DNA from 4 places in the Paraburkholderia sp. J8-2 genome. Region 3 is predicted to be linked to each of the others. Evidence: predicted binding sites of a transcription regulator. Region 3 holds the regulator's gene; each other region holds the start of a gene.
What was found. The regulator LexA, encoded in region 3, represses DNA repair genes until DNA is damaged. The targets are predictions, from matches to a motif close to ACTGTATNNNNATACAGT.
Positions count from the first base shown of each region.

Region 1: the regulator LexA is predicted to act here: its motif matches at 3,659-3,676, upstream of dinB (DNA polymerase IV).
Region 2: the regulator LexA is predicted to act here: its motif matches at 1,663-1,680, upstream of U5A52_RS21765 (PA0069 family radical SAM protein).
Region 4: the regulator LexA is predicted to act here: its motif matches at 3,576-3,593, upstream of imuA (translesion DNA synthesis-associated protein ImuA).

Region 1 is NZ_CAJMZA010000001.1:120,518-125,877, forward strand. Features, by position in the region: gene U5A52_RS00520 (MurR/RpiR family transcriptional regulator) at 1-833, opposite strand, end outside; gene U5A52_RS00525 (gamma-glutamylcyclotransferase family protein) at 948-1,463, opposite strand; gene U5A52_RS00530 (DUF429 domain-containing protein) at 1,588-2,238, opposite strand; gene U5A52_RS00535 (H-NS family nucleoid-associated regulatory protein) at 2,306-3,049, opposite strand; gene U5A52_RS00540 (hypothetical protein) at 3,241-3,459, shown strand; gene dinB (DNA polymerase IV) at 3,817-4,974, shown strand; gene U5A52_RS00550 (AraC family transcriptional regulator) at 5,110-5,360, shown strand, end outside.
Region 2 is NZ_CAJMZA010000009.1:264,552-269,911, reverse strand. Features, by position in the region: gene U5A52_RS21775 (D-amino acid dehydrogenase) at 1-950, opposite strand, end outside; gene U5A52_RS21770 (Lrp/AsnC ligand binding domain-containing protein) at 1,128-1,616, shown strand; gene U5A52_RS21765 (PA0069 family radical SAM protein) at 1,719-2,882, shown strand; gene U5A52_RS21760 (TM2 domain-containing protein) at 2,897-3,370, opposite strand; gene U5A52_RS21755 (PQQ-dependent sugar dehydrogenase) at 3,523-4,626, opposite strand; gene rpsP (30S ribosomal protein S16) at 4,908-5,171, shown strand; gene rimM (ribosome maturation factor RimM) at 5,265-5,360, shown strand, end outside.
Region 3 is NZ_CAJMZA010000014.1:26,860-32,219, forward strand. Features, by position in the region: gene cysT (sulfate ABC transporter permease subunit CysT) at 1-175, opposite strand, end outside; gene U5A52_RS25960 (sulfate ABC transporter substrate-binding protein) at 326-1,375, opposite strand; gene lexA (transcriptional repressor LexA) at 1,678-2,328, shown strand; gene U5A52_RS25970 (hypothetical protein) at 2,383-2,760, shown strand; gene U5A52_RS25975 (DUF2939 domain-containing protein) at 2,878-3,558, shown strand; gene U5A52_RS25980 (universal stress protein) at 3,640-4,110, opposite strand; gene nodI (nodulation factor ABC transporter ATP-binding protein NodI) at 4,444-5,358, shown strand.
Region 4 is NZ_CAJMZA010000009.1:111,777-117,136, reverse strand. Features, by position in the region: gene U5A52_RS21045 (GNAT family N-acetyltransferase) at 1-642, opposite strand, end outside; gene sixA (phosphohistidine phosphatase SixA) at 868-1,332, opposite strand; tRNA gene U5A52_RS21035 (tRNA-Pro) at 1,515-1,591, shown strand; gene U5A52_RS21030 (NAD(P)/FAD-dependent oxidoreductase) at 1,755-3,377, shown strand; gene imuA (translesion DNA synthesis-associated protein ImuA) at 3,678-4,523, shown strand; gene U5A52_RS21020 (DNA polymerase Y family protein) at 4,432-5,360, shown strand, end outside.

The DNA.
Region 1 (5,360 bases), on a different contig from region 3:
AACGTACGCTCGACCTGCTCGAGCTGCGCGATCGCACCCGAGCCTTCGAGTGCCAGCAGATGGGCGACAAGCGACTCGGCCAGCGCCGTCGCCGCCACGAGCGAAGGGAAAAACGACGGGCTTGCGTGCGTGAAGATCAGCGCCTTGTCGGCGTTCAGCGCAATAGGCGAGACGGCGCTGTCGGTAATCGCGATCAGGCGGCTGCCTTTGGCAAGCGCGACCTCGGCGACGCGCACCGCCTCGACCGAGTATGGTGCGAAGCTGACAACAATCGTTGCGCTGTCGCGCTCGATGCCGAGCAACTGCATCTCCAGCGTGCCCGCCTCGCCGCCCAGCAAGGAGACGGAAGGCCGGAACAGGCGGTAACCGTAGACGAGCCCGAACGCCACCGCATAGCACGAGCGGAAACCCGCCACATGCACGTGTTTCGCGCGGCGCAATACACGCGCCGCCTCGACCATCGAGCGTGTGTTGTGCGCAGCGCTCGCCTCCAGATTGTGCTGCTGCGCCACGAGCAGGTCGCGCGCGAGACCGTCCTTGGCGCTGCCCGCCACGAGTGAGCGCGCCCGCGAGGAAAGCGGCTCCGGCCGCGTTCGCACCCGCGCGACGAAAAGGTCCCGCAGCTCGTTCCAGCCCGGAAAACCCAGTTGCTGGGAAAGCCGCACGAGCGAAGCGGGCTGCACGTTGGCGCGCTCGGCCACCTTGCGCATGGACGAGACGGCAACCTCGTCGGGGTGGTCGAGCAGAAAGGCAGCGCCGGTCTGGAACTGCGGGCTCAAGTCGGAGAAACGCGCGCGAATCAGCGCGGCGAGCTGGTCGAAACTGTCTGGCATGCGTCGCTCGGGCAGTGGGTGACAACAAATGTTACCACTCGTGTTGCCAGTTGTTGCAAGTCGGGGCAGATTGGTGAGCGGCAAAGGAATTTTGCCGAATCGGCCGCTGCTTAATTAACTCGCCGAGTAAGTCCGAAGCTCCGTCTCAGTTCGAACCAGGTCAGGGTCGTCGATGGAGACAACCGCTTCGATTGCCCGCACATAATCTTCAGGCAGGTTCGCCTCCTTTGCGCCTACCAATACATGATGCTTGTACCAGTGGTATGGCAGCAGACCCGGTTGCTTTTTCGTGGCGACGTAGGTCAGTGCATACATTCCGCCAATCGCGGTCTCCACCCGAATACTCAATGGTTCGTAGCCCTTCCCCGCTCCCTCGAATGTGTCGAGCGCCTCTCGTTCGCTACTCACCACCGAGAAAATGACACCATAGACTCTGTCACCAGCGTTTCCTGTGTGCTCACAATCGCATTTACCGGAGCCGTCCTTTTTGCTCAATTTGTCGAACGCGAGTTTGTAGCCCGTCACGAACCCCGTGGTGACCACCTTCGCTGACGGCAGCCTCGCAGCGAGGCGTCGTACCGACATATTGGAGCCGTAAGCGAAATAAGAAAATTCGTTGCTCGAGTTCATTGCTGTGATTGCCCTCGTGACAATTGCAGCTCAGCAAGAAGAACACGGTGCCCATGTAGCTCAAACCGACCCTTCTGCTTCCGAAATGAGTTCGCAGCACGGTGCAAAGATGTACACGCCAGACTCATTGGTGGCGCTTATTTAAGGCAAGCGCAACCGGGACATGAATATAACCGCCTTCCGTGTCGCCGTACGCGTACGTCTGCCCTTCGATCAGGTATCTCGCGCACAGTGCACACAGTGCGGCATCGAAGTCGTCGATAGACTTCAATCGTGAGGCGTCGATTTTCGCGCTTTCCAGTACTTTGGGTCGTTGCCAGCGCTTTTGCCTCGCGGACGTTCCCTCCTTGCCCCGGAGCGCACAGGTCACGGCATGGGGAAACGTTTCGAAGCTGACACGCCCGCCTTCGAATTTGCGAGATGTCAGCAGCGGCCAGGTGGAAGAGAAGACTTCGTAAATCTGCTCTCCGTTGAACATCCACCGGTAGAAGCGACTCGAGTTCTCATCTGCCCGCCTTCGAGTTGGCGTGGCAAAGGAAAAGATATGTTGACGCGCGAGTTCCCTTTCCGCACGCCGCCCTTCGCCTTCAACGCCCCACCGGCAAGGAGCGTCTATTCCAACGGCCTGAACGTCGTACTCAAGACACGCCTGCAGCATCTGCTGAGGCGTTTTCGCATCCGGAGGCCGGAACGCTCGACTGCCATCCAGAATGACTAGATGGCAGCCCTTTTTGTCTCCGCCCACATCGATGCCAGCGACCGTGCATGTGTTCAAGCGGTCCCCGCCACGCGTAACAAGCGTTGAACCGGGCTGTAAGCATGCTTGCAGCCCGGTGTGTCACTTAGGCTGCGGCGGCCGTGCCCGCACCTTCAGCAGCCGCCTGAGGCGCGGTAACTTCGACAGGCGCCGCCACGACGAGCTTCGGCGCTCGCACTTTTCGCGCGACGGGTGACTTCGCTGCTGCGCCGTTCCTCGCAGCAGCCTTGCGTGCCGGCGCTGCCTTCTTCGCAGATACCTTCCTGGTTGCCGTGCTCGTCTTTGCAGCAGCCTTCTTCGCTGTCGGCGCCTTGGCCGGCTTCGCAGCAGGCTCGGCCTTTTCAATCAGGAACTTCGACCGGTCCTTCGCGCCGGCGAGCCATGCCGGTGCGGTGCCACGACCAGACCACGTCGCGCCGGTTTTCGGGTCACGATATTTCGGCGGCTGCGGTCCACGCACGTAGTTACCCGCCTTAGGCGCTTTCACAGCGGCAGCCGATTTCGGTGCTGCATCGGCAACCAGGAACTTGCTTCGGTCCTTTGCCTTTGCAATCCACGCGGGAGCACGACCATGGCCAGTCCACGTCGCGCCAGTTTTGGGATCGAGATACTTCGCAGCGGACGAACCCTGCTTCGCCGTAACCGCTTTTCCCGGTTTGCGGCCGCGACGCTTGCCGACGAATGCCTCAATTTCGGCAAGCGTCACGGCATGCTTGTCCATCAAACCGCGAATCTTTTCGAGTACTGCCGTCGATTTCGTTGTCGCCAACGATTCTGCCTGAGCCTGCAACTTTGCGATTCGTGCCTGAATTGATTGGAGTGTGGCCATTCGTGGTTTTTCCTTTGATGAGATAGTTTTTCCCACTATGCCACATCGGACGACGAATACAACATTTGGTACCGAATTACTTTGCGTTCAGCAGTGAGAAACATTACTGTCTATTTCTGACCCGCTCGCAACGCCGCTTCCGAATCAGGCTGGTGAGTGAATTGGGTACGACACCGACGTTTGGACAAGATATGGAAAGAGAAATATACAAGGGATATGTTTTGTGGGGCCACGCTATCGCGCAACAATCGGAGATCCTCACGCCTGAACGCTATGCGGGGAGCGGCACCGTGACCCGGGACAACAAACTCATCAACGCTTCAGGCGTTCTGGATTTGTTTAATTCTGAGGATGCTGCGCAGGAGGCAGGACTCGCATGGGCACGTGCCTGGGTGGATACCAACGGATAGCGCCAATCGTTGCGCAACGATAAAAACACACGCCTGCCCGGCGTACTTCGCCCCTCCACTTCAATCCATCCTGTTCTTACGCGTTATTCAGGATCGGCGGCGTGCGCGAATTGATCATCGAAGCCCCTTTGCGCGACACAACCAGGATTTTTTCCCACTGAAAGAAGTTAGCGGTACAGCCGGAAGCATGCGGTAGAATACTGTGCAAACATACAGTACTATGGCGCAGTGAGTGCGCGGCTTGCCGAGCTTCCGACCGTGAACTTCGACTGGGAAAACAGATGAACAATCGTGCGGGCACTGCGTTCCGGCGCAAACACTCAAGGACCGCCCGGACAATTCCACAGTAGTTGCAACGTGACAAGCCACCGCACACGCCGCATTGCGCATCTCGACATGGACGCTTTTTATGCATCCGTCGAACTGCTGCGCTACCCCGAATTGCGCGGCAAACCCGTCGTAATCGGCGGCGGGCGCAATGCGGCACCAGAAGTCCTGCCCGACGGCACGCGCCGCTTTGCGCGACTGCGCGACTATGTGGGCCGCGGCGTGGTCACGACTTCGACCTACGAAGCGCGCGCCCTCGGCGTTTTCTCCGCGATGGGCATGATGAAGGCCGCCCTACTCGCGCCCGATGCCATCCTGCTGCCTACGGACTTTGATTCGTACCGGCGCTATTCGCGCCAGTTCAAAGACGTGGTGCGCACGTTCACGGACCAGATCGAAGACCGGGGAATCGACGAGATCTACATTGACCTCACGGGCATCGAGGGCGAATCGAGCGAACTTGGAAACCGGATCAAGACGGCCGTGCACGAAGCGACCCGCCTCACTTGCTCTATCGCCATCGCACCGAACAAGCTGCTCGCAAAAATCGGCTCGGAGCTCGATAAGCCGAATGGTCTCACCATACTCACGATGGACGACCTCGAGTCGCGCATCTGGCCGCTTCCGGCAAAGAAAGTGAATGGCATCGGCCCGCGTGCAAGTGAACGCCTGGCGAGCCTCGGGATCGGAACGGTCGGTGAGTTGGCCTCGGCTGACCTCGGACTATTGCAGGAGCACTTCGGGCGCACGTACGCCGCGTGGCTGGCCAGAATCGCCCGAGGCCTCGACGATCGCGCCGTCGTGGTTTCCTCCGAGCCAAAGTCCATGAGCCGGGAAACGACGTTCGAGCGTGACATGCATGTCGTGCGCGATCGTGCGGTCCTGACGCCGGCGTTGACACGCCTTTGCGAACGGGTTACCGAGGATCTTCAGCGCAAAGGGTACCGCGGCCGAACGGTAGGCCTGAAAATCAAGTTCGCCGACTTCAAGATCGTCACTCGCGACCTCTCGCTCACCGAACCGGTGGCAGATGTCGTGGCTATCCGGCGAGCTGTCGGCGAATGCCTGAAGCGCGTGTCGCTGGATCGGAGGATCCGCCTCATCGGTGTACGCATTGGCTCTCTCGAGCGCGCCACGGGTACTGCATCCGCCGTGCCGACGCAGGGCGAGTTGCCTTTCGATTGCTGACGCTCGATCGCCGGCGTTCGATCGCTCCGAGACAGGCCTTTTTCGAACAATTCACTACGGGCAGAATTTCGGTTAGATTCTCAAAGCGTCTATTCCAGAAGACTTTCAGGCACATTTCAGCAAAGACTTCTTCGCATGAGCTCGCGCGTACCCACGGTCGACGTCTTCCGTCCATTTGAACATGGCATTGCCCACAATCATTTCAGTGTGCAGGGCGAACCGCCAGAACGTCGCTTGCTCGCCTGGCGGGATCGAGTGGGCCATCTCATTGACGTGGTGCCCTCGCTATCCGCCCTGGAGAAGCCGTTTCAGGCCTCAATTGACCGCTATGCGGTGAATAACCTTGTATTTACGGATTGCCGGTCGGACCTGCTTGTGCTCGAACG
Region 2 (5,360 bases), on a different contig from region 3:
ACAATCTCGGCCATGCCGCCCACGCGGATGCGATCGTCAAAACGCGTGATCGCGATCTTGTAGGTTTCGTCGAGCACGGTCGAGACCGGCGCGGCGTCGGCGTTGACGATCGGCGCCGTAATCGAATAGCCCTTGAGCGGATAGACCGGAATCTTCACGATGTCCGCGAGCATCTTCGTCGAGAAGGAGCCGAGCGCGACCACGAACGAATCCGCGCGCACCAGTTCCCTGCCGCATTGCACGCCCGCGATACGGTCGCCTTGCAGGAAGAGCTTGTCGATCGGCGTGTTGTAGCGGAATTTCACGCCCAGCTGTTCGGCCATCGCGGCAAGGCGCGTGGTGAACATCTGGCAGTCGCCGGTTTCGTCGCCGGGCAGACGCAGGCCGCCCGTGAGCTTGCCCGACACCGCGGCGAGCGCGGGTTCGGCGCGGCCCAACTCGTCGGCGGTGAGCAGTTCGTACGGAACGTTCGCGTCCTTCAGCACGGCAATGTCCTTCGCCGCGCCTTCGAACTGCTGCTGTGTGCGGAACACCTGGAGCGTGCCGCCCGTGCGGCCTTCATATTGAATGCCCGTGTCGGCGCGCAGTGCCTGCAGGCAGTCGCGGCTGTATTCGGCGAGGCGCACCATGCGACCTTTGTTGAGCGCGTAACGCTCGGCCGTGCAGTTCTGCAGCATCTGCCACATCCACTGCAGCTGGAATTTCGTGCCGTCCAGACGAATAGCGAGCGGCGCGTGCTTCTCGAACATCCACTTGATCGCCTTGAGCGGCACGCCAGGCGCGGCCCACGGCGCAGCGTAGCCCGGCGAGATCTGGCCGGCGTTCGCAAAACTGGTCTCGAGCGCGGGACCGGCTTCGCGGTCGATCACCGTCACTTCGTGGCCCGCGCGGGCGAGATACCAGGCGCTGGCCACACCGACCACACCACTGCCCAACACGACGACTCGCATAGCTGCTCCGTATAGATTCGTTGGGGCTACGCCGTGTTGCCGGGGCCCTGGAAGCGGTGTTTTGGCACCGATAGGGTGGAAGGCATGAAAATTCGCGTGTAGCCAGTATTTGTAGCTATGCTATTGTTGTATGCCTAGGTTTTGTTATCGTATTTTTCAGATTTTCGGGAAGAAATCATGAGAACGCAACGCCAGCCGGTCCGCGCGCTCGACCGGCTCGATCACCGCATCCTGAAACTGCTCCAGGAAGACGGCCGCATGGCCATGAAGGACCTCGCGGAGCAGGTCGGGCTTTCGGTGACGCCGTGCATCGAGCGGGTGAAGCGCATGGAGCGCGACGGGGTCATCACGGGCTATTTCGCGCGCGTGAATCCCGCGGTGCTGGGCGCGGCGCTGCTCGTGTTCGTGGAGATCACGCTCGACCACAAGAGCGGCAATATGTTCGACCAGTTCCGCCGCGAAGTGCAGAAGATTCCCGAAGTGCTGGAGTGCCATCTCGTCTCGGGCGACTTCGACTATCTGATCAAGGCGCGCATCGGCGAGATGGCCGACTATCGCAAGCTGCTGGGTGACATCCTCTTGCAACTGCCCGGCGCGGTTCAGTCGAAAAGCTACGTGGTGATGGAAGAGATCAAGGAGACGCTGACCATCGCCGTGGGGGAGTGAGCGGCTGTCAGCGCCCCGTTTTTAGGACTCGACAACGCGGCTCAGTACTGTATATTTGTACAGTATTGAGCCGCGTTTTTTTATGTCCTGTTCACTTTCGCCGTGACCGATTCCCGCCACCCCGATCCCGATACCGATACCTGGTATCCCGTTGCGCCGCCCACGGCACGCAAAGGGCGCGGTGCGGTTACGAACCTGCAAGGGCGCTATGAAGTGGACCAGCGCGAAGCGTTCGACGATGGTTGGCAGCAGGCGGGCGAAGGCGAGGAGGGCCAAGGGGACCAGGCCGACCACAACAGTGAGCCGAAGTTGCGCACTGAAGTCTTCGAAGAGCGTGCGAAAAGCATCCTCACGCGCAACCAGTCGCCGGACATTCCGTTCAACGTCTCGCTCAATCCATATCGCGGTTGCGAGCACGGTTGCATCTATTGCTTCGCGCGGCCCACGCACAGCTATCTCGGTCTCTCGCCGGGGCTCGATTTCGAAAGCCGTATCTACGCGAAGGTGAATGCCGCAGAACTGCTGGCGCGGGAGATCGCGAAGCCTTCGTACGAGCCCGAGCCCATTGCGCTCGGCGTGAACACCGACGCCTGGCAGCCGGTGGAGCGCGACTTGCGCATCACGCGGCGCGTGGTCGAGGTACTGGCCGAGCGTCAGCATCCGTTCGCGGCCATCACGAAGTCCTCGCTGATCGAGCGCGATCTCGATCTGCTCGCGCCGATGGCCGCGCGCAAGCAGTTCATGGCGGCGATCACGATCACCACGCTCGACGCCGATATCGCCCGCTCGCTCGAACCGCGCGCGGCGACCCCTGCGCGTCGCCTGCGCACCATTCGCACGCTAGCCGAAGCCGGTGTGCCGGTCGGCGTGAGCATCGCGCCTGTCATTCCGTTCGTGACCGAGCCCGACATGGAGCGTGTGCTCGAAGCCTGCGCCGAGGCCGGCGCAACGAGCGCGAGCTATATCGTGCTGCGTTTGCCATGGGAGGTCGCGCCGCTCTTCCAGGATTGGCTGGCGGCGCATTTCCCGCAGCGCGCCGAGCGCGTGATGAGCCGTGTGCGCGACATGCGCGGCGGCAAGGACTACGAGTCGGCGTTCTCGCAGCGCATGAAGGGCACGGGGCTTTGGGCCGACCTGCTCAAGCAGCGCTTTCACAATGCCGTGCGGCGCCTCGGGCTCAATGAGCGGCGTCACGGCATTCTCGATATGTCGGCGTTCGTGCAGTCGAAAACCGTGCGCGAGAAGCCGCAACTCGACTTGTTCTGATCGGGCTCGCGGCGTTACTGCGAGATGGCCTTTGCGGCCTCGACCTGCGACTCGAAATAGGTCTGGAAAGAGAGCGCGAGTCCCGTCATCAGCAGGAATGCGCCAATCAGCAACGAAAAGATCACGACGAAGATGACCGTCCAGCCCGAGCGGCTTGTGCGGCCTTGCTCCACGAACGCGGCGTTGAACTGCGCGTCCCATTTGGCGTCGGGGCGCAGCCCATAGACGATTGCCGCCAGAAACGCCGAAATGACGGAAACCGCGCCGATCACGGCGAGGCCCCAGCCGGGAATCGAGGCGCGTTCGGTTGCGACGAGCAGCAACACGCCCGGAATGCCGATTAGCGTGCCGAACAGATGCGCCCAGCCCCACACGTCGCGCGGACCATACAGATAGAAGCGATGTGCGCCGAGGCTGCCAAACAGGAACGCGAGGGCGGCGGTGAGGGTCTTGGAGCGAAAGCGTGCGGGGTTGTTTTCGTTGGGCATGGGCTCGGGCATAACGTGAACGTTTGGCCGTCATGGGCGCATCACGTCATCGCACACGGGCCGCCGGGCATTGTATGCCGCGCGCCTCGCTTGCAGCACAAGCGCACGCTTATGCCCGGCACCATGCCATCCGCTTTAGCGTGGCGCGCGCGTCACGGTTTGGCGTACGTCACGCGATAGATCGCGCCCGCGTAGTCGTCGCTGATCAGGAGCGAGCCGTCGGGCAGCGGCAGCACGTCGGCGGGGCGGCCCCATTGGGTCTCGTCGGCGTTGAGCCAGCCCTGTGCGAACACGTCCTGACGTGCGTTCGTGCCGTCGGGGTTGGCGCTCACGCGCACTACGCGGTAACCGACCTTCTTGCTTCGGTTCCACGAACCGTGCTCGGCGATGAACAGGCTGTTCTTGTAATCGGCCGGGAACATCGAGCCGGTGTAGAAGCGCATGCCGAGCGACGCCACGTGCGCGCCGAGTTTCGCGACCGGGGGCGTGAAGCCGCTGCAAGGATGGCCCGCGCCGAACTCGGGGTCGGCGACGTTGCCGCCATGGCAATACGGAAAGCCGAAGTCCTCGCCGGTGTGCGCGAGGCGGTTGAGCTTGTCGTCGGGGATGTCGTCGCCGAGCATGTCGCGGCCGTTGTCGGTGAACCAAAGTTCGTGCGTCTGCGGATGCCACGCGAAGCCGACCGTGTTGCGCACGCCGCGCGCAATGGTCTCGTAGTGCGAGCCGTCGGGGTCCATGCGGCCGATCATCGCGAAATGCACGCGCTGCGGGTCGCTTGCCGGCAGGCAGACGTTGCACGGCGCGCCTTGCGGCACATATAGCTTGCCGTCGGGGCCGAAGGCGATGAACTTCCAGCCGTGGTGGCGCTCGGTGGGCAGCGAATCCGTGACGACTACGGCCTTGGGCGGATCGTCGAGATGACGGTCGATGTCGTCCAGCCGCACGATCGACGACACCGCCGAGACGTATAATGCGCCGTTGCGCCAGGCCACGCCCACCGGCATCGTCAGCCCGGATGCCACGATATGGCGCTTCGCCGCTTTGCCGTCCTTGAGTTCGAGCGCGTACACGTCGCCGCTCATGCTCCCTACATATAAGGTGCCGTTGCCCGAGAGCGTCATTTCGCGCGCGCCGGGAACGTCCTCGGACAGCGCCGCTATGTGGAAGCCTGGCGGGAGCTTGATGCGCTCGATGGGAAGCGCCCCGTGAGCGAGCGGCGCCGCGAGCAGGGCGGCGGCAAGGCCGAGCCACGCCAGTGCGAAGCGTCCGGCCGACGCTCGGGGTGCCCGAAAAAGGGAGCTGTCACGCCCGCCGGCGCCGCAAGTGCGACGCAGCCATTGCACGAGTCGTCTGAAAGTCGCCACAATTCGCTCCAGGGCCCGCCCGCCGTGGCCACGAGCGGCACTTTGACTGCCGCGTCTTGCCGCTTTCCCGGCGCCAGCGCGCAATTTCCCGTTAAGTGTTTGTTATGCCTCCGGTTTCGGGCTATAATCGCATGTTTCAGTAGTCCCGAACCCCGGTTTTCAAGGATTTTAGTATGGTCATCATCCGTCTGGCACGCGGCGGCTCGAAGAAGCGCCCGTTCTACAACATCGTCGCAACCGATTCGCGCAACCGTCGCGACGGCCGTTTCATCGAGCGCGTGGGCTTCTACAACCCGGTCGCTACCAAGGGTGAAACGCTGCGTATCGCTCAAGATCGCGTGACGTACTGGAAGGAAAACGGCGCGCAAATGTCGCCGGCAGTCGAGCGCCTCGTGAAGGAAGCGCAAAAGACCGCCGCCGCTGCGCCGGCTGCTTAAGTTTTTAAGCGTCTTTCAGTCTGTTGTCCGTGTTTTACCCGCGTACGCGCTCCATGAGCGTGTGCGATATCAAGCTGGTCGCAAGGGGTGCCGATGTCCGCGCATGACGCTAAATCTGCCGTAAAGGCGAACGACGCGTCGGAAAGCGGGGCGCCCGACGTTGCAACAAGTGCTGCGACCAGCGGCGCT
Region 3 (5,360 bases):
TCACGCGCGGCGACCACACGGCGCGCACGAACTGGCTCCAGTCGAGCGTCGCCGTCTTGAGGAAGGTGGCGGCAAGCGGAATGAGCACCACGAGGCTCAGGTAAGCCACCGTGATGCCGAGCGTCACGCCGAAGCCCGGCAGCGCACTGGGCTTGCGCAATCGAAACGTTGTCATGCTCATCGTCCAGACATGGGTTGCGCGCTTGCCGGGTTCGCCGGCGGCGCCGAAAAGCGCGCCCGTGGGCGCGCTTCTTTGTTATGCGGTCGCGTCGCGATCGACTGCCAACCGGTACTGCGGTACTGCGGTACAGCGGTGTTGCGTGACTTACTGCGGCTGGTAGATCGAATCGAACACGCCGCCATCTGCGAAATGCGTCTTCTGCGCGTTGGTCCAGCCGCCGAACGTGTCGTCAACCGTGTAAAGCTTCAGCTTCGGAAACTTCGCCGTGAGCGCCGCCGGGACCTTGTCCGAACGCGGACGGTAGAAGTTCTTCGCGGCGATCTCCTGGCCCTCTTCGCTATAGAGGAACTGCAGGTAGGCCTCGGCCTCCTTGCGCGTGCCCTTCTTTTCGACGACCTTGTCCACCACCGCAACCGGCGGCTCAGCCAGAATGCTCACCGAAGGGACCACGATCTCGAACTTGTCCGGGCCGAATTCCTTGAGCGAAAGGAATGCTTCGTTCTCCCATGCGATCAGCACATCGCCGATACCGCGCTGCACGAAGCTCGTCGTCGCACCTCGCGCGCCCGAGTCGAGCACGCCTGCATTCTTGTAGAGCTTCGAGACGAAGTCCTTGGCCTTCTGCTCGTTGCCGCCCGGCTGGTGCAGCGCATAGGCCCACGCCGCGAGATAGTTCCAGCGCGCGCCGCCCGAGGTCTTCGGATTCGGCGTGACGATCGACACGCCCGGCTTCGTCAGATCGTCCCAGTCCTTGATGTGCTTGGGGTTGCCCTTGCGCACGAGAAACACGATCGTCGACGTGTACGGCGAGGCGTTGTCGGGCAAGCGCTTTTGCCAGTCCTTCGCAACGATGCCCTTGTTGGCGAGCGCGTCGATGTCCCATGCGAGCGCCAGCGTCACAACGTCGGCCTGCAGGCCGTCGAGCACCGAGCGCGCCTGCGCACCCGAGCCGCCGTGCGACTGCTTGATGGTGAGCGTTTCGCCCGTCTTCGCCTTCCACTGCTTGATGAAGGCCTCGTTAATGTCCTGATACAGCTCGCGCGTCGGATCGTAGGAGACGTTGAGCAGCGACGTGTCCGCGTGAGCGGCCACGGGCGCCATCGCCGTAACTGCGACGAGCGGCGCAACGCCGATAACCAGTTTTGCCGCCAGTGATTTCAGCCAGCCTGCGCGCCCCGTATGTGTCGTGCCCATCTATCTGTTCTCCGTTTTCGTGTGTGCTCGTTCGCGCTCATCCGTGCGCATCTGCGAATTGCAGCTAACGATGGAGGCCAGTCTAGCGATCCGCTTACATTATTAAAAATGATGTTTTCTCATTTTTTAATACGCAAAAGTGGTAAGGACAGAGGAAGTCGCTGCTAGAGCGCGATTTCGTCCGCACAAACGCGGGAAAACGGCCTGATAGCAACGCTCAGTTGACGAACTTCAAGTAACACTTGAAAAGTGGCGAGTACTGTATAAAAATACAGTTACCTGTTCAAACATACAGTGGCGCCATGACCAAACTCACCGCACGACAGCAGCAGGTTTTCGATCTGGTTCGCCGGGCGATCGAACGCACGGGCTTCCCGCCCACGCGCGCCGAGATCGCGGCGGAACTCGGCTTCAGCTCGGCCAACTCCGCGGAGGAGCATCTGCGCGCGCTGGCGCGCAAGGGCGTGATCGAACTGGCTGCGGGCGCCTCGCGCGGCATCCGCCTCATGCCGGGGCCCGACGACCTGCCGCACCAGTTCACGCTCCCGCACCCGAGCATCATGCAGCTCTCACTGCCGCTCGTTGGCCGCGTCGCAGCGGGTAGCCCGATCCTCGCGCAGGAGCACATCTCGCAGAACTACATGTGCGACCCGGCACTGTTCTCGAGCCGCCCTGACTATCTGCTGAAAGTGCGCGGCCTTTCCATGCGCGACGCCGGCATTCTCGACGGCGACCTGCTCGCCGTGCAGAAGAAGGCCGAAGCGAAAGACGGGCAAATCATCGTGGCGCGCCTTGGCGACGACGTCACCGTGAAGCGGCTGAAGCGCCGTTCGAACGGGCTCGAACTGATCGCCGAGAACCCCGATTACGACAATATTTTTGTCGAGGCTGGCAGCGCGGAATTCGCGCTGGAAGGCATCGCGGTTGGCCTGATCCGCCCCACCGAATTCTAAGCAATCCGTCTGCGCGCGTTGTGCGCTGAGTTTACGCACTACCTGGAGAGAGTCATGGAACGCCTTGCCCGCTTGCTGCCCTTCCGTCAATTCGGCCGTCTTCGCCACCTCCGTGGAATCGCCTCTTGCGCGGTGCGCGAGGTGCGCGACTCGGCCGCCGCACTGAGCGGCTCGCTCTTCGAAGATTCGCCAGAGATGGTGGCCGCCAGCACGGCCGACCTGCCGGCGCTGCCCTCGGCCCAGCCGGCGTTTGCGCGCGTGTCGCTCAACAGCACGCTCAACACCGAGCAGCCCATGCGCCGCGCGCCGGTGCGGGTCTATCAAGGTCAGTCGCGGCTCATTCTCGTCGGCACGGTTGACGCGGTCTGCCGTGCGATCGACCGCTGCATCGCGGAGCAGCACAGCGACCTGCCTGCAGCGCTGGCGAAGTAAGGTCGAATCGAGCGCGAATTCGCCAATACGCGGCTCAAATGTGAGAAGAGGTTACGGTCGGGATCGTTTAATCAAGTTTGCGGTCAACACCCTGTTTGAACGATTTGTCCTATGCCGATGACGGAATCTCCCTCAACCCCTCGTAAAACCCAAGGCTGGAAGAAGCCCGTAGCGATCACCGTTGCGCTCGCCATGATTGTTGGCGCGCTTGGCTACGCGTATGCGTCGCCCTATATCGCGGTGAAACACATGAAAGCCGCCGCCGACGCTCGCGACGCCGCCACGCTCAACGAGTACGTCGATTACCCTGCGCTGCGCCTGAGCCTCAAACAGCAGGTTGGCGAGATGCTGCATCGGCGCATCGAAGGGCAACACAGCAGCAATCCGCTGCTGATCCTCGGCGCCGTGATTGGTGCGGCACTGATCAGTCCGCTCGTGGATGCCTACGCAACGCCAGAAGGCGTGGCCGCCCTGCTGAGCGGCATGCCGCCGACAGGCAAGCCTGGCGACCGGCCGCACGCGCCGCCGCCGACGGAGTCCAGCGAGCAATCGGCAGAATCCGCGCAATCGGCGCAATCGGCACAATCGGCGCCGTCACCGGCCCCAGCGGCGTCGGGCAATCCCGCGCCCGAGGCTCGGCCGGTCACCACGGCCGGCTATCGCGGCCTCAATGAATTCGCGCTCACGTGGGAGCGCGGCAATACGGGCGAGCACTATGCCGCCATCCTGCAGCGTCACGGGCTCTTCTCGTGGAAGCTCGCAGCGGTCGAGCTAGACGAAGGAAGCGTCTCGAACTGAGACAGATTGGGAGCGAAAACGGAAACAGGCCGGTTCCGTGCGAACCGGCCCGCTTGGTCCTGCTTGATCCCGCTCAATCAACTAAGCGGCGGCTTGCTGCTGTTTTTCCTCAGCCGCCGACGAACACGCCACGAGAATGCTGCACGACACGCGGTCGAGCAGCGGCGTATTGCCCGCGCCCATCCACCAGCGCGAAAGCCCCGTGCGGCAGCGGTGACCCACCACCACGAGGTCGGCATTCAGTTCGTTGGCCAGATTTGCGATTTCGTCGATCGGATGCCCGAACGCGAAGTGCCCCTGGGCGCGCACACCACGCTCGGTTAGCCAGTCCACGCCTTCCTGAAGGATTTCGCGCGCCGTTTCCTCGAAGCGGCCGCAGGCCACATCGGTCAGCAGGCCCGCGCTCTGCGCGATCGTCGAGCGCATGTCGACAACCGAGAGCAGATGCGTTTCCGCCTGCAGATCGAGCGCAAGGTCGGCGCCGCAACGCAGTGCCTTGCGGCCTTCGCGCGAGCCGTCGTAACAGAGCAGAATTTTTTTGTAGCTCGCCATGATCGCTTCTCCCCGCCCGCGTGATTTGCAGGCTGTGCGATTCTCATGATGGTGCGCCGCAATTCCACACGCAAGGGCTGGAAAACGCCAGGTGGGCATCGAAAACCGCCAGATGCGTCTTAGGCAACGCACACCTCTTGTGCATGGCCTGATGCTTGCCGCGACATGCATTCGCCTCGTGCCACGTCGAACGGCCTGGAAGCGCCGCCCAACCCGCCACGCAGCAATGCACTAAAATGGGCCGCCTTGTTTCGCGCGATTGTTCGTTTGCTTTTGCGTTCGCTCTTGCGTGCGCCTCGCGCGACACCCGTTCGACTCACGTTCAACTGGTCCATGTCCGCACCCGCCATCGAATTCGAGCAGGTCATCAAACATTACGGAGACAGGACGGTCGTCAACGGCCTGTCGTTCAACGTCCTCCCCGGTGAATGCTTCGGGCTGCTCGGCCCCAATGGCGCTGGGAAAACCACGACGCTGCGCATGCTGCTCGGCATCGTTTCGCCCGATGCGGGTCGCATCAGCCTGTGTGGCGAGCCGGTGCCCGCTCGCGCGCGTCACGCCCGCCAGCGCGTGGGCGTCGTGCCGCAGTTCGACAATCTCGACCCCGACTTCACCGTGCGCGAGAACCTGCTCGTGTTCGGCCGTTACTTCGGCTTGTCCGCGCGTGAAACGCGTGACCTCGTCGCGCCGCTGCTCGAATTCGCGCGCCTCGAAAGCAAAGCCGATGCGCGCGTAGGTGAGCTCTCGGGCGGCATGCGCCGCCGTCTCACACTGGCGCGCGCGCTCGTGAACGACCCCGACGTGCTCGTGATGGACGAGCCCACGACAGGCCTCGACCCGCAGGCGCGGCATCTGATCTGGGAGCGGCTGCGCTCGCTGCTCGCGCGCGGCAAGACGATTCTCCTCACCACGCATTTCATGGAGGAGGCCGAACGACTTTGCAATCGCGTCTGCGTGATCGAGGAAGGCCGCAAGATCGCCGAGGGTGCGCCCAAGGCGCTGATCGAATCGGAGATCGGCTGCGATGTGATCGAGGTGTACGGCCCGGACCCGGTCTCGCTGCGCGACGAGCTTGCAGCCGATGCGAAGCGCACGGAGATCAGCGGCGAGACGCTATTCTGCTATGTCGATGACCCCGCGCCCGTGCATGCGAAGCTGCGCCACCGCTCGGATCTACGCTACCTGCACCGGCCCGCGAATCTCGAAGACGTGTTCCTGCGGCTCACAGGCCGCGAGATGCAGGATTAATG
Region 4 (5,360 bases), on a different contig from region 3:
GCCGGTGCGCAGTTCCTCGACGGGCAGCGGCGTGTGCGGGAAGGCGCGATACTCGGGCGCGGTCAGCGCGTTCGCGCCGAGCGCGCAGTACAGGTTCGCCGCGTAGTGGCCGCCGTCGGCCATGGCGACGCTCGCGCAGCCGAGCATCGTCTCGTAGCCGTTGTGCTGCATATAGCCGCCCAGACCGCCCCACAGCGACATGATGACCGAGCCGCTGCGGTAGTCGGGGTGCACGCACGAGCGGCCCACCTCGACCATTTTCGGGCGCAGGTGCGCAAGGCGCGAGACGTCGAATTCGCTTTCGGCATAGAGGCGGCCGATGCGCGCCGCCTGGTGCGGCGGCAGCACGCGGTAAGTGCCGACGACCTTGAGCGTGTCGAGGTCGCGCACGAGCAGGTGGTCGCAGTACGAGTCGAAGGCGTCGACGTCGAGACCGGCCGGGCCGGTCAGGCGTGCGCCCATTTCTTCTGCGAACACGCGGTAGCGCAGACGCTGGGCCTCGCGCAGTTCCTCGTCGGTGCGAGCCCAGGCGACCTGCAGCCGATGCTGCGCGGTGACCGTTTCTTCGGCACGCGGCAAGCGTCGGTTCGACTCGAACAACGTCGAGGCGAATGGCAGGGAGGGCGTCGGCAGATCTCGCATGGGGCGTCCTGGTCGGAAGTAAGAGAACTTTCCCGGCAATTTAGTAATACGCGGTTACGTTTCCATGAAAACGCAATGACGATTCGATGACGTGGTGTAAGGCAGACGGGCGAGGTCGCCGGATGGGCGGGGCGGCGGGCGCGGTTAAACCGCGGTTGAACTGCGGTTTAACCGCTGAAGGGCCGCCTGCAGGCGGCCCGGTGGAAGGTGGAGGCGGGCGGAGGACTAGACGAGCTCGGGCGTGATGGCCGCGTGCAGGACGGCCTGATCGTCGCCGTTGCGGTCGCGGCTGGCGAGCCAAAGCACGCCGGCTTTCTTCACCGCCCAGCTGCGCGAGTCGGTGCCACCCGAGAGCAGGCGCGCCGCGACCTCGCCGAGCGTGGGCTGATGGCCGACCACCACGACCGTGGACGAGAGGCCCTTGGGCCAGCCCACGGCGGTGAGTACCTGCTCGACGCTCGCATCGGGCGCGAGTTCGCGCACGACGCGATATTGGTCGGTGAGCGCCTCGGCGGTCTGGATGGTGCGCGCGGCGGGGCTGGCGAGGATCACGGCGTCGTCGGGCAGGCGCGCGCGCAGCCACCGCGCGACGTTCTGCGCCTGCTTGCGCCCGCGCGTGGTGAGCTGGCGGGCGAGGTCGCTGGCGGCGATATCTTCGGCTTCGGCGTGGCGCCAGAGGATGAGGTGCATGGCGTCTCCTTTTGTTAGCTCATTGGCTCATTGGGTGCATGTGCGGCGTGTGCTCACATGGTGCACGCCCCGCTGCTAAGCGGCAAGCGCGTGATGCGGATCGCATTTCGTCTCGCTTTTTTCGCTGTGTCGTACGCGGATTTGACGGCACAGGGGCACTACCGCTACAATCTCTGATTCGTCGGAGCGTAGCGCAGCCTGGTAGCGCATCTGATTTGGGATCAGAGGGTCGTAGGTTCGAATCCTATCGCTCCGACCAGCAATACCGAGGGGTTACACGCCATTGGCCTGTAGCCCCTTTTCTTTTTCCTCGCATCGCTTGGCTTGCGTTTCGTCGTACGGCCGCGTTCCATTTGAAAAGCCGCCGAGCTTATAAAATACGGATCGGCCACACTTCCCGTGGCGATCGCACCCTGGCAGCCATGTTACGTTTATCCGAAGTCAAACTCCCCCTCGACCACGCCGAAAGCGATCTTGAAGCCGCGATTCGGGGACGCCTCGCGGAACTCGGCGTAGCGGCAGACGCGCTCGTCCGCTACACCGTCTTCCGCCGTGCGCACGATGCACGCAAGCGCTCGGATATCAAGCTGACCTATATCGTCGACATCGAAGTCAAGGACGAGGCGAAGGTGCTCAAGCGGATCGCCGGCAAGCCGCATTGCGGGGCGACGCCGGACATGACCTACCGCTTTGTCGCGAAGGCGCCGGAGCACTCGACGCGCCCCCGCCCGGTGGTGATCGGCATGGGGCCGTGCGGGCTGTTCGCAGGACTGATCCTCGCGCAGATGGGCTTTCGTCCCATCATCCTCGAACGCGGCAAAGCCGTGCGCGAGCGCACCAAGGACACTTTCGGCCTGTGGCGCAAGTCCGTGCTCAACCCTGAATCCAACGTGCAGTTCGGCGAAGGCGGGGCGGGGACGTTTTCCGACGGCAAGCTCTACAGCCAGATCAAGGATCCGAACCACTACGGCCGCAAGGTGCTCGAGGAGTTCGTCAAGGCCGGTGCGCCGGAAGACATCCTGTATCTGAGCCGGCCGCACATCGGCACGTTCCGGCTCGTGAGCATGGTGGAAAAGATGCGCGCCACCATCCACGAACTGGGCGGCGAAGTGCGCTTCGAAACGCGCGTCGAAGACATCGAGATCGAGCAGGGCAAGGTGCGCGCGCTCAAGCTCTCGAACGGCGAGACGCTGCCGTGCGACCACGTCGTGCTGGCGGTTGGCCACAGCGCGCGCGACACGTTCCAGATGCTGCACGATCGCGGCGTGTTCATGGAAGCGAAGCCGTTTTCGCTGGGTTTTCGCATCGAGCACCCGCAGGGGGTGATCGATCGCAGCCGCTTCGGCAAGTTTGCGGGCCACAAGGAGCTTGGCGCGGCCGACTACAAGGTGGTGCATCACGCGAACAATGGCCGGTCGGTCTATAGCTTCTGCATGTGCCCCGGCGGCACGGTGGTCGCGGCGACCTCCGAACCCGGCCGCGTGGTCACCAACGGCATGAGCCAGTATTCGCGGGCCGAGCGCAACGCGAATGCGGGCATCGTCGTCGGCATCACGCCGGAGGATTATCCTGGCGGCCCGCTTGCGGGCATCGCGTTCCAGCGCAAGTGGGAAGAGCGGGCGTTCGAGCTCGGCGGCGGCAATTACCAGGCGCCGGGGCAACTCGTGGGCGACTTTATCGCCGGGCGGCCGTCGACGTCGCTGGGCTCCGTGGTGCCGTCCTACAAGCCGGGCGTGCATCCGACCGATCTCAGCACCGCGCTGCCCGACTACGTGATCGAAGCCATCCGTGAAGCCCTTCCGCAGATCGACAAGAAGCTCGCAGGCTTCGCGATGCACGATGCGGTGCTCACGGGCGTCGAGACGCGCACGTCGTCGCCGCTGCGGATTCGTCGCAAGGACGATTACCAGAGCGTGAACGTCGAGGGTCTGTATCCGGCCGGCGAAGGCGCCGGGTATGCCGGCGGCATCTACTCGGCGGCCATCGACGGCATCGAGGTGGCGCAAGCCGTGGCGCTCAGTCTGACGTCGGCGCACGCGTCCTGATAGCGAAAAACGACGGGCGGGATGCGCCGGCGCGTCCCGCAGTTCGTCTTCCAGTTCGTCCCTCAGTGTTCCCCTTCAGCGCGCCCTTCAGCGTGCGCGCTACTCGCCTGCCTTAAGCGGCGTTTGCCCCGGACGTAAGCCCCAGCGTCCGGGAGTAATCAATCCCCCATTTCCCGCCTTCCTCCAATCCCATAAAATACTGTATAAATATACAGGTGGAGGCGAACCGGCCTCCTGCTTGCCGATGCCCCATTTCCTGCTGGGCAGGGCGGAGCGTTCCCATCAACCAGGCTACGAACCATGGCAGCAGCCGTGCAGACCACTGCGCAACTCGCCGCGCACTTGCCCCCCCGGCTGCAAAGCCGCGTGTGGCAGGGCGATCAGCTTGCGCACGCCAGCGAGCGCTCGGTGCCGAGCGGCCACGCCACGCTCGACGCCCAGCTTCCCGGCGCCGGCTGGCCCGCAGGCAGCCTGACCGAACTGCTCGTCGAGCAGGGCGGCGTGGGCGAGATGCGGCTCGTCGCTCCAGCGCTGCGCGCGCTTACCGCACAGGCGGGCCGGCACGTGCTGCTCGTCGCGCCGCCATGGCGCCCGTACGCCTGCGCGCTCAAGGCGTGGGGGCTCGCGCTCGAGCGCGTGATCTGGGTGCGTGCGGCCGAAGACGAGGCCGCCTGGGTGGCCGAGCAGGCGCTCAAGCAGGAAGGCATGGGCGCCGTGCTGCTCTGGCAGACGAAAGCGCGCCCCGACGCCGTGCGCCGTCTGCAGGTCGCCGCCCAGGATTCGCAGGCGCTCGCGTTTCTCGTGCGGCCGCTCGCCGCGCGCAACCAGTCGTCGCCGGCGCCGCTGCGCATGACCTGCTCGCCGGTGCCGCCGCCCGACGACGCGAACCTGAACCGGCGGCAATGGATGCAGCTTGCCGCGCTCTGCGTCGATATCTTCAAGCGCCGCGGGCCGCCGCCCGCCCAGCCACTCGTCATTACATTGCCGCTGCAGGACGCGGTGCTGCCCCAGCCGGACGCAGCCTCCGTCGTCATGCCGTGGCCCGGGGTCAATCATGCTGTGGATCGCCGTCACCTTGCCGTTGTTGCCGCTGGAGGCCGTCAGACCTCTGATGCCGCCGGCGCCGTCAACAGCGCGCCTGCCTGAAAGCGCCGATGCCGATGCCGTCAGCGCGCCGCGCTGCTACGCGCTCGCCGACCACACGCGCATCCTGATCGCCGATCTCGACGCGCTGCGCCTGGGCGTCGAGCCCGGCAACACGCGCTCGCATGCGCTGGCGCTTGCGCCGGGGCTCGTGCTGCTCGAAGCCGATCCGGCGCGCGAGACCCGTGCGTTCGAGGCGCTCGCGCTCGCGTTGCTCGCCTATACGCCCAAGGTGTCGTTCGCGCAGTCGCACACACTGTTGCTCGAAGTCGGCTCGGGTTTGCGTCTTTTCGGCGGCGTGCGCGCGCTGCTCGGGAAGGTTGCGGCGACGGTGGCGGGCTGCGGACACACCGCGCGCATCGCCTGCGCGCCCACGGCGTGGGGCGCGTGGACGCTCGCCCAGGCGCGCGTCACGCGTTCGTCGCGCCGCTGGCACGTGCTCAAGGAAACGACGCTCGCGCGCGTGCTCGATTCGCTGCCGGTCACGCTTGCGCCGTTCGCCGCGCAGCACGACCACGCGCTCACGCAGATCGGCTGCGCGACGCTCGGCGATCTGCGGCGGCTGCCGCGCGAGGGCATCGTGCGGCGTTTCGGCGACGGCGTGCTCGGCTGGCTCGCGCAGGCGCGCGGCGAAGCGCCTGATCCGCGTGTCTGGTTCGCCGCGCCGCCGTCGTTTCACGCGGCGCTCGAATTGCAGGCGCGCGTGGAGAGCGCCGAGGCGCTGCTCTTTGCCGCGCGCCGGCTCGTGATGCAGCTGGCCGGCTGGCTTGCCGCGCAGCACGCGGCGTTGAGCGGCTTCGAATTGCGTCTGGAGCACGAACTGGCTTCGCGGCATGCGCC